One region of the Kribbella sp. NPDC058245 genome, then DNA from elsewhere that is predicted to be linked to it. Evidence: riboswitches for the same ligand, from Rfam matches in the RefSeq annotation. Region 1 holds a riboswitch; the other holds the start of a gene.
What was found. A riboswitch is a leader RNA that binds a small molecule or an ion and turns the genes downstream of it on or off. The one in region 1 is predicted to bind S-adenosylmethionine.
Positions count from the first base shown of each region.

Region 2: it holds a riboswitch for S-adenosylmethionine, as region 1 does, so the genes downstream of both, ACFVWG_RS05555 (aminotransferase class V-fold PLP-dependent enzyme) here and thrC (threonine synthase) in region 1, are expected to answer to the same signal.

Region 1 is NZ_JBHVWY010000005.1:229,698-235,252, reverse strand. It holds gene ACFVWG_RS13355 (alcohol dehydrogenase catalytic domain-containing protein) at 1-917, opposite strand, end outside; gene ACFVWG_RS13350 (VOC family protein) at 922-1,302, opposite strand; gene ACFVWG_RS13345 (ubiquitin-like small modifier protein 1) at 1,349-1,624, opposite strand; gene thrC (threonine synthase) at 1,621-2,883, opposite strand; SAM riboswitch class I at 2,897-3,040, opposite strand; gene ACFVWG_RS13335 (DNA-3-methyladenine glycosylase family protein) at 3,148-4,086, opposite strand; gene ACFVWG_RS13330 (hypothetical protein) at 4,142-4,609, shown strand; gene otsB (trehalose-phosphatase) at 4,575-5,408, opposite strand; gene ACFVWG_RS13320 (LytR C-terminal domain-containing protein) at 5,405-5,555, opposite strand, start outside.
Region 2 is NZ_JBHVWY010000002.1:431,506-437,060, forward strand. It holds gene ACFVWG_RS05540 (DUF6351 family protein) at 1-1,783, opposite strand, end outside; gene ACFVWG_RS05545 (DinB family protein) at 1,870-2,400, opposite strand; gene ACFVWG_RS05550 (VOC family protein) at 2,441-2,809, opposite strand; SAM riboswitch class IV at 2,908-3,021, shown strand; gene ACFVWG_RS05555 (aminotransferase class V-fold PLP-dependent enzyme) at 3,038-4,402, shown strand; gene ACFVWG_RS05560 (prolyl oligopeptidase family protein) at 4,422-5,555, opposite strand, start outside.

The DNA of each region.
Region 1 (5,555 bases):
GTGATGGTGCGGGTGATGAGGGCCGCTGGGTTTAGGTTGCCTTGGGCAACTTGGGTGAGCATCTCGGGGTAGGCGTGGGCGGGCATGCCGTGGCTGCCGAGCCATTGGAGTTCCTGGCCGATCAGGCGACTGACATCGAGCTGTACGCCGGAGGGCAGCAGCCCGATCTGCACATGCCGACCGCGCGGCCGGAGTACCCGCAACGCCTGCTGGACAAGGTCATTCGAGCCCAGCGCGTCGAAGGTGATGTGAGCACCGACATCACCCACCTCCGATGTCGTCTCCACAGCGCCGTACTGGCGGGCCAGCTCGAGCGCGGCCGGATTGGTGTCAACGGCAACCACTCGCGCCCCGGCCGCCGCCGCGATCATCACCGCCGACAACCCGACCCCACCACAGCCGAAGACGACCACGGTCTCGCCGGCCTCGACCTTCCCGACCTGCCGGACGGCCCGGTACGACGTCGCAAACCGGCAGCCGAGTCCAGCCGCCGTACCGAAGTCGAGTTCGTCGGGCAGCCGCACGAGATTCACCTGCGCATACGGAATCGCGACATACTCGGCGAACGAGCCCCAGTAGTTGAACCCCGGCTGCAACTGATTCGGGCACACCTGCTGATTGCCACTAAGGCACTCGGCACACGACCCGCAAGCGCAGATGAACGGCGTCGTCACCCGATCGCCGATCTCCCACCCCGAGACGCCGGCACCCACGGCCGCGATCGTCCCCGCCAGCTCATGCCCCGGCACATGCGGCAACACGATGTCGGAGTCATGCCCCATCCACCCGTGCCAGTCACTCCGGCACAGCCCGGTCGCCTCAACCTTCAGTACGACGGAACCCGCCGCCACCTCCGGCTCCGCAACCTCCCGCACCTCAGGCACAACGCCGTACTCCGAGATCACTACAGCGCGCATGGCGTCACCCTACGCAGAACTCGTTGCCCTCGGGGTCGAGCATCACGATGTGACCGAGCTGGTCACCATAGAAGTCCTCGCGCACGAGCGTCGCCCCCAGCTCCACGAGCGCTGCAGCCTTCGCACGCATCCGTACGGCGGACTCCGGCGACCGCTCACCGGGACCTGCGACCCGGATGTCGATGTGCAGCCGGTTCTTGGCCGTCTTCGGCTCGGGCACCCGGAGGAACCCAATCGCCGGCAACTCGTCGTCAGGATCGATGATCGACGTGTTGTCGGGACTGTCGAAGCCGGGCTCGATCACGTAGCCGAGCGCCGCGGCCCAGAATCTCGCCAAGGAGGGTGGGTCCGCGGCATCGCGGCCGATTGTCCAGTTCGTCGCCATACCGGCGACCGTAGTCCTTGTTCCGGACGTTCTCCGACCGGAACCGTCAGCCGCCGGCGACGGCCGGGATGATCGAGACCTGACCGCCGTCCTTGATCGCGGTCTGCAGACCCTCGGCGAACCGGACGTCGTCGTCATCGACGTACACGTTCACGAAGCGGCGCAGCTCGCCGGACTCGTCGAGCACCCGGGACTTGATCCCCGGGTACGACGCGTCGAGCGAGTCCAGCACCTCGGTCAGCGTCGCACCCTCGGCGGACACCTCGGAGACTCCCTGGGTGTAGGGCCGGAGGATGGTCGGGACTCTGACACTGACGCTCACTGCAGTCCTGCCTTCACGAAGGCGTCGTACGACGCGGGGATGGTCACCTTCGGGCCGACCCGGTCGGCCACGGCGTCGAGCGTCTTGAGCCCGTCGCCGGAGTTGATGATCACGGTCTCGGCGTCGGGGTCGATCTGGCCGGTCTCGATCAGCTTCTTCAGCGTCGCGACGGTCACCCCACCCGCGGTCTCGGTGAAGATGCCCTCGGTGCGGGCGAGCAACTGGATGCCGTCGACAACTTCCTCGTCGGAGACGTCCTCGATCACACCACCGGTACGGCGGGCGACGTCGAGCACGTAGGGACCGTCGGCCGGGTTGCCGATGGCGAGCGACTTCGCGATCGTGTCCGGCTTGACCGGCTTCACCACGTCGTGGCCGTCGCGGAACGCCTGCGCCACCGGCGAGCAGCCGGTCGCCTGGGCGCCGTAGATCTTGTAGTCGGTGGCGTCGACGAGCCCCAGCTTGCCGAGCTCGGTGAAGCCCTTGTCGATCTTGGTCAGCTGCGAGCCGGACGCGACCGGGATCACCACCTGCTGCGGGATCCGCCAGCCGAGCTGCTCGGCGATCTCGAAGGCCAGCGTCTTGGAGCCCTCGGAGTAGTACGGACGGACGTTGACGTTGACGAACGCCCAGCCCTCTTCCTCACCGGCGATCTCGGAGGCCAGCTTGTTCACGTCGTCGTAGTTACCGTCGACGGCCACCAGCGTCCCGCCGTACACGGCCGTCGTAATGATCTTGGGGCGCTCGAGGTCCTTCGGGATGAAGACGACCGAGCGGATACCGGCCCGGGCGGCGGCCGCGGCGACGGCGTTGGCCAGGTTGCCGGTGGAGGGGCAGGCGAAGACCTTCATGTCCAGCTCGCGGGTGGCGCTCAGCGCGGTCGCCACGACCCGGTCCTTGAAGGAATGGGTCGGGTTGCCGGAGTCGTCCTTCACCCAGAGCTTGCGCAGACCCAGCTCGCGCGCGAGGTTCTGGGCGTCGATGAGCCGGGTGTAGCCGGGCTCGGTGTTCGGGAAGCTGGCCACGTCGACGGGGACGGGCAGCAGCGGCTGGTAGCGCCAGATGTTCTTCGGGCCGGCCTCGATCTGCTCCCGCGTGATGGTCGGGTACTCGTACCCGACCTCGAGCGGACCGAAGCACTCCATACAGGCGTAGAACGGACCGAGCGGCGACTTCGCCCCACAGGCGCGACAGCTCAGATGCGTTCCGTTGCCGAAGGCACCTTCACGGATGGTGTGGGCGGCGGTGGCCAGGCTCATGGCTGAGGTTCCCCTCTCATCTTCCCCGCGAACACCGGATCTCGATGGCGGGACGGATTTGGCACCGTTCCACCGTGAGTTACCCCGGGCGGGGTCTCGACGGGGAGGGTTGCCGGGACTTCAACGGGCCGTTTCCCTCAGTCCCTCTGGATGAGCTGCCCCGAGGTTACCCAATCGGGTCCGGATCGCGCCTTCCGCCTTCCAGCATCCGAGACGCCATCTCATTTCCACCAGATCCCCCGCGTACGGCGTGATTCACCTCTCTCACCGAAGTCGATGGGTAGCGCCAGGCGTATGGGTCGGCAGGGACTTCCGCGGACCGTAGCGGGGGTGGCCGATGCCGGCCATCTCCAGCAAGCGCTGCACCCGAAAGCGATGGCCGCGATACGGCTCGATGAGCTCCGCGCAGCCGTCGTCGTCCAGCTCCTCACCGATCAGCGCATACGACACGTTGCGGGACACGTGATAGTCCGCGAACGAGAACGCATCCGCGTCCCCATGCGCCCGCTGCCGCACCTCCGCCGCCGTCCACACTCCGACACCAGGCAACGACCGCAGCCGCCGCTCGATCTCGGCCGAGTCCGTCAGCTCGAGCGTCCGCTCCAAAGCCTTCGCCCGCGTCGCCGCCGTCACCACCACCCGCGACCGCCGCCCTTCGACCCCGGCCCGCAACCACTGCCACGACGGGATCAGCCGCCACTCCTCCGGCGCCGGCGGCACCATCATCGCCCGCCCCTCCGGCCCACCCGGTCCCGGCGCAGGCTCGCCGTACTCCCCGAGCAGCAACCGCCACGCCCGGAACGCTTCCTTCCCCGTCACCACTTGCTCGATCCCCGCCGCCGCCATCGCCTCGAACACCGCCCGCGTCCGCGGCACCCGCACATCCGGGAACCGATGCGCCGCATCCACGAGCGCCCGATGCTCAGCCAGCGGCTCGAACCCGTCCCAGCTGTCCGCCTCCCCCAACAACTCCGGTACGCCGTCCAGCGCCCACTCAGCACCCGGTCCCCAGGCCTCCGCCTCTACATCCCCCCGCCTCGGCGTCAGCCGCAACAACACCGGCCCCTCCGGCGTCCGAGTAGCCCGCCAAACAGTCCGCCGCGCCCCGTCGTACACATAAGCCGGATCCCCCGGCCCCTTCCGCAACCCACCGATGACCGAGTGCGGATCGACCACCCGCCCCGCCCGCCAAACCCGCACCATCGATCCCACCCACCAAGTCTTACCCACCCCACCGACAGAACTCATACTGAGGCGTATGACCGGGTGGCAGTGGGTGAAGTTGGTGGGGAACTTTGTGAACCTGTCGACGTTTGCCGGGTTGCTGGTGGCGAAGCTGGGGCGGGCGACGGTGAGTCGGGGGCCGCGGGGGTTGTTCTTCGCGAACGGGTACCGGATCGGGTTTCCGGTGGCGGGAGCGTTCACGATCGGGAACGTGGTGCTGAGCAAGCACCCGGTGAGTTACTTCGACCGGGAGCTGCTGGTCAAGCACGAGGAGCGGCACTCGTGGCAGTACTTCTGCTTGCTGGGGTTGCCGATGTTGCCCTTGTACGTCGTCGGCGTCGTCTTCTCGTGGTTGCTCACCGGGTGTCCGGCGTCGCGGAATCCGTTCGAGCGGATGGCCAGCCTGAAGGACGGTGGGTACGTCGAGCGGCCGGTGCAGCCGATCGGCCGGACGGTGACGCAGGCGTTCAGCGGGCTGCGATCGCGTCCGAAAGGGCCGTGAGGACTGTGACGACGCCGGTCGGGTCGTCGACGACGATGTCGGCGGCTGCGATCAGCTCAGCCGCGCCAGAGGAACGAGTAGCGACCAGTACGGCGTTCAGACCGGTCTTGCGGTGTTCGTCGACCGCTCGGAAGGCTGCGAGGTCGCCGAGGTCGTCACCGGCGTAGAGGATCGACCGTGCGCCCGTCGACTCGAGCAGGCGGCGCAGTGCGACGCCCTTGTCGATTCCGGGCGGGCGGAGCTCCAGGACGAGGTTGCCGGGCTCTAGGCGCAGTTCGGTCGCGTCGGCCAGCTCGGCGAGCGGCGTACGGAGTCGGTCAAGTGCGCCGGTCGGATCGGCCAGGCGACGCGTGTGGACGGCCAGAGAGCTCTCTTTGTCCTCCACGAAGGCATCTGGAACACCAGCAACGCTCAGCAGCTCAGGGAGCCGCTCACGCGCCACTGCGACGCCGACCGGGACCGGGTCGCTGGTGATCTTGCCGGTGGACGCTTCCCACTGCTCCAGGCCGTAGTGACCCAGTACGACGAGGCCGCCGAGCCCGGGATGTCCGGTGACGCCAGTGAGCTCTGTGGCGACCAGGGCCGGGCGGCCGGTCACGATGGCCACCTGACGCACCGAACGCGCCAGCCGGGCCAGTGCGTCGAGTGCGCCGTCAGCAGGACGGGCGCGGGCCGGGTCCTCGACCAGTGGGGACAGCGTGCCGTCGAAGTCGGAGGCGATCACCGCACTGGCCGGATCGGCGACGATCGCCTGCCAGCCGCTGTGACCGAGGTCGGTCTGGATGACCGGCGTACTCATCCGGTGTAGTCCGAGGTCAGGATCACGGTCAGGCGATCCATCTTCATGTTGTCCAGGGCCGGCTTGGTCCGGCCGACGCCGAGGTCGCGAGCCAACTGGTTGGCCGCCTGCACCATGCCCGGCGGGTAGTAGACCGTGCTCTCCACG
Region 2 (5,555 bases), on a different contig from region 1:
ACGACGGCTTGTTGCGAACCAGCCGCGCATGCGCCGAGCCAGGGCCGTTGTCGGCGTCCATGGCGTCCATCCACTGGTCCAGCGCCTTCAGTGCGGACAGAACGACCGGATTGCTGCTGTTGAAGCCGGCGGTCGATTCGCCGGACTGCACCAGCATCACCTGGTTGTCCGCGTCGCCATTGGCCTTGATCAGCCGCTGCCGCAGCGAGAAGGAGTGGAACATCAGGTGGATGTCGCCGTTCGGCAGTTCGTCCAGGTACTGCCGGTAGTCGATGATCGGCGTGTTCGCCAGTCCCCCACCGCCGTTGAGCAACTGTCCGGTCCGGTACGCCGTTCTGATCGCCGACGGATCGGCCACCGTGCGACCGGGGACGAAGTTGGCGTCGGCGTCGAAGCCGCCGATCGCTCGGTTCAGGTCGACGAACTGGGCAGCGGTGATCCTGCCCGCGTTGAGCGCGGCCAGGCCGTACTGGATCCCGACGTTGTCGAGCGGCCGCCGAAGGACACCGGAAGCGTTCTTGCCCCAGATGTTGACCTGGTGGTCGTAGACGTCGCATCGCGCGCCGTCCGGGTTGCCCACCGGGTCGTAGCGCTGTTCGACGGGTAGTTGCTCAGGGCAATAAACCCGCGGGTCGATCCGGCGCCCGGCGGCGGCCAGGTTCGCGATCGTCCCGACTTTGCCGAACCCGGCCGCGGCCTGCTTCTCGGCATCGCTCCAGCCGTCGGCCGACTGGAAGTAGTGATCGAGCAGCAGCGCGTCGGTGATCGTGTGCAGCGTAGCGAACCCGACCTCGGGGAACACGCACGACGCGATGATCCCGTCCAGCAGGCCCGGGTAGTTGTCGGCGATCTGGAACACCTGGTACGAACCGCCCGAGCAGCCCCAGCCGATGGTCTGCCGAGGTACGCCGATCGTCTCGATGATGTGCTCACGCGTCATCGCCATCGTCTCGGCGGCGAGCACCCCGTTGCAGTTCACCCCGAACACGTTCAGGGTCGATGAGGCAACGGCGTACCCGCGACCCAGCAGGACGTCGTCGTTGATGCCACCGGTAGCGCTCCCCTGCTGGTACCACCCGCCCGGGCAACCACCACCGAAGGTGTAGATCAGTCGGCCGTTCCAGCCCGACGGCGGCCGCAATGCGCTCGGCGCACCCTCAGCGCGATCGTGCAGTACGGCATACTCGTAGATCGACCGGTTGATCACACCGGTCTCGACGCGGACGATGTACGGCACCCGCCGCCCGTCCGACGTGGTCGTGGTGGCCAGGTCGGCCGGTTTCGTTGCCGGAAGCACCTTGAGCGACCGGTCGACCGTCGAGCGGTACAGGTAGTCGACCCGGGTCGGCACCGAGCAGTCTGGTCCGGTCGCCGGACCGAGCTTTACCTTCGCGAGCGTGACGAAGCCCGCCGTCCCGCAGATGTACGGCGTCTCGTGCGGACCCGCCAGCATCGGGCCGGAGCGCGGATAGTTCGTGAGGCCGAGCCGAGCCTCACCCGCGGTCACCGTATTCCGCCCGACGACCAGACCGCGCACCAGACCAACCAGTTGACCCGCGGTCCTGGTGAAGGCGTCGGTGACGTCACGCCCGTTCAGCTCGACAGTGAGGTTCTCGAGGTTGCGGCCGGTGATGCCGATCAGCGCATTACCGTCACTGACGAAGTCGGGCCGCGGCGTCGACAACACCTCGATCCGGACGCCGTACGCAGCACTCGCCGGCGCAACGAGCAACGCGGTCAACACCGCGAAGATCAGCGCGACGAGGGCGGCCGGACGCTTCATGGCAGGAAGTTGACCACAGCGCCCGGGCCATCGGAAGGGTTGTTACCAGATCGATCAGAGGGTGTGTGGGGTTCCCAGACAGCCTCTTAAGCTCCGGTGGTGCCGTCGAGTTGTTCCCGCAGCAGGTCGGCATGCCCGCAGTGCCGGGCGTACTCGCCGACCAGGTGGATGTAGATCATCCGGAGCGTCGACTCCGTGCCGCCGAACTCGAACCGCTCGTCGAACGACCGCCCGGCCGCTGCTTCGTCGGACAGCTTCCATTCCGCGATCAGACCCTCGTACGCCGTTTCCGCGTCCGCCGGATCGATGATCTCGAAGTCGGCGTCCTTGCCGAGCTCGGGCGCGAACAGCGGTTCGGCCTTCTCGCCGGCCGCGAAGTGGATCCGGAACCAGATCCGCTCGACCTTGGTCAGATGCCGGATCAGCCCGAGCAACGACAGGTTCGACGGCGGCGACGGCCGGCTGGCGAGCTGCTCGGCGGTCAGACCAGCGCACTTGTGCAGCAACGTGGTCCGGTAAAAGTCCAGATAACCGCGCAGCAGCTCGGTTTCCGGTGCCGTCAACGAGCCTTCGGGCCGCTCAACCTCAGGTGCGGTCCACGCCGCGATGTCGATCATCCCGCCATCCAACACGTCGTACCGGGCCATCGCGAACCGATTACGGGTTGACCGGCGGCGCCCAGCCCGGCCGAGGGATCAGGCAGAACGGATGACCGGCCGGATCCTCGTAGACCGCGCCGCTCAGGTGGCGAGCCCCCAACGCGATGACGGCCGCCCCGGCCGCGTCGACGTCGTCCACCATGACGTCGAGATGCATCTGCTGTGGCTGCGCAGGATCGGGCCAGCGCGGCGGGATGTGATCCGCCGCACGCTGGAAGGCGAGCCCGGAGGTCCGGTCGTTGTCCGCCACGACCACCCAGTCGGCACTGCGGTAGGTGATCGGTTTGCCGAGCACCGCGGCGTAGAACCCGGCCAGCCGCAGTGGATCCGGGCAGTCGATCGCGAGGTGGTGCAGTCGTCCGATCACGCCTCATTCCTCCCTGTCGTCCCACGATGTGTTCGGCCATCTCAAATAACGAGAAGAGGGCTGGCGCGTTCGTGGCCCGTTCGTTACCGTTCTCGGCAGGTCATGAGCGCCAGCGTCAAGCCCCGGCTCGCTGGCCGGCAACCCTCCTCCGCGGTGGGGTGCCCCGGGTGAAGACCAGGCCGTGCGGATACGCCGCTCGGCAAGTGCGGACTTCCCGGGAGCGAAGCCATGTCGATCCTCTCCATCCTCGAGCCGGCCAGCAGCACCACCCCTCGTGCGGCCGTCACCCGGCTCACGACCGGCACCATCCCCGCCACCGTCGGCTCGGACCTGCTGGTCCCGCTGGCCGACGGCCGGGTGACGGACTACGCCAACTTCGACCACGGTGCGAGCGCGCCGTGTCTGGAGTCGGTGCGGGCCAGCGTCGAGGCGGCGCTGCCGTCGTACGCGTCGGTCCACCGCGGCAACGGCTACGCCTCCCGCATCACCACCCAGTGGTACGAGCGGGCCCGCGCCGAGGTGCACAGCTTCGTCGGCGCCCGTGCGGACGACCAGGTGATCTTCACCCGGCAGACCACAGACGCGCTGAACCTGCTCTCGCACGCCGTCCCGGCCGACGCGACCGTGATCGTCTTCGAGTCCGAGCACCACGCCGCTCTGCTGCCCTGGGGCGAGGAGCGCACCGTCCGGCTCGCTGCCCCGGCCTCGGCCGGTGAGACTGTGGCTGCCGTCGCCAACGCGCTGCGGGCCGCTCCGGAGGGCCCGCGCCTGGTCGTCGTCACCGGCGCTTCGAACGTGACCGGTGAGATCTTCCCGATCGCCGAGCTCGCCGCCGTCGCCAAGGCCCACGGCGCCCGGATCTGCTTGGACGCCGCACAGCTCGCGCCGCACCGCATCGTCGACATCGCCGAGCTGGACGTCGACTGGGTCGCGCTCTCCGGTCACAAGCTCTACGCGCCGTACGGCGCCGGTGCCCTCATTGGCCGGGCCGACTGGCTCGACGCCGCCGACCCCTACCTGTACGGCGGCGGCGCGACCACCTCGGTCACCGGCGACGGCGTGGTCTGGGCGACCGGTCCCTCCCGGCACGAGGGTGGCTCCCCCAATGTGATCGGCGCGATCGCGCTGGCCTCGGCCTGCGCGACGATCAGCCGGAACCGCGACGCGATCGAGCAGCACGAGCGCAGCCTGCTCGCCCGGCTCCGCACCGGACTGGCTCAGATCGCCGAGGTCACGACGTACTCGATCTTCGGCGCCGAGGCCGACCGTGTCGGCACGGTCTGCTTCACCATCAAGGGTCTGAGCTCCACGCTCGTCTCCGCCGCTCTCAGCGCGGAGTACGGCATCGGAGTCCGCGACGGCAAGTTCTGCGCGCACCCGCTGGTCGGCCACCTGCTCGCCGACGCACCCGAGCACGGTACGGCGGTCCGCGCCAGCCTCGGCCTCGGGACGACCCGCGAGCACGTGGACCGGCTCGTCGGAGCAGTGCGCTCCCTGGCCACCAATGGGCTGCGCGCGGAGTACGAGGACACCGACCACGGCTGTCAGCCGGCCGATGACCCTCGTGACCTCCACGCACCCCGCATCTGGTGACACAACAGTCCTAGCGCTCCTACTGCTCAGGAGTCTGCTCAGGAGTTTTCAGGCCTACATGGTGAGCAGCGAACGCCAGTAGGTCCGCCCACTCCGCCGCGATCATCGCGGCGGGTTTACCGAAGCCGTGACCGGTGTTGACCTCCACTCGGGTCAAGACGGGTTCGGCCGCGGACTGGGCATGCTGCAACGCAGCGATGAACTTATGACTGTGCAACGGGACGACCCGGTCATCGTGGTCACCGGTGACCACCAGCGTGGCCGGGTACGCCGTACCGTCCTGCACGCGATGCAGCGGCGAGTAGGCCAGCAGGTCCTCGAACTGCTCCGGGTTGTCCGGATGCCCGAAGTCGGAAGCCCACGCGGCACCCACCGTGAAGAGGTGGAACCGCAGCATGTCCAGTACGCCGACTCCCGGCAGCGCGACCTTGAACAGGTCCGGGCGCTGCGTCATGGCCGCTCCGACGAGCAGTCCGCCGTTGCTTCGACCGTGAATGGCCAGCTGCGCCGGAGTGGTCACGCCGGTGTCCCGCAGGTGTTCCGCGACCGCGATGAAGTCGTCGAACACCTGCTGCTTGTTCTTGAGCCGCCCGGCGTCGTGCCAGGCGCTCCCGTACTCACCGCCGCCGCGGAGGTTGGCGATCGCCAGCACTCCCCCGGCCGCGAGCCACGCCGGCCAGCCGGGCTTGTAGTCGGCCAGGATCGAGATGCGGAAGCCGCCGTACCCGTAGAGCAGTGCCGGGCGCGGTGCGCTGAAGTCGAGGTCAGAGCGACTGATCAGGAAGTACGGGACGTCGCCGGCCACCTGGCGCGTGACGATCACCGACGGCGACTCGTAACCACCAGAGCCGCGAACCAGCTCGGGCAAGGCCCGCACTGCGCCGGTCGACGCCGAGACGACGTACGAGACCGTCGGGTCGGTAGTGGTCGACAGACCGATGAAGAGCTCGTCGTGCTTCGTGCTGCCGTTCAGAGCAAGCACACCGCCACCCTGTACGTCGACCACCTGCGCACCGGAACCGTCGAGCGCGTAGAGCGTCAGCACGGGCTGGGCGTCGACCAGCGTGATGGTCGCCAGCCCTGACGCCGTACCGCGGACAGCCTGCAGCGTTTCGGGCCCCTCAGGGATGAGGTCTGTGAAGGTGCCGTCCAG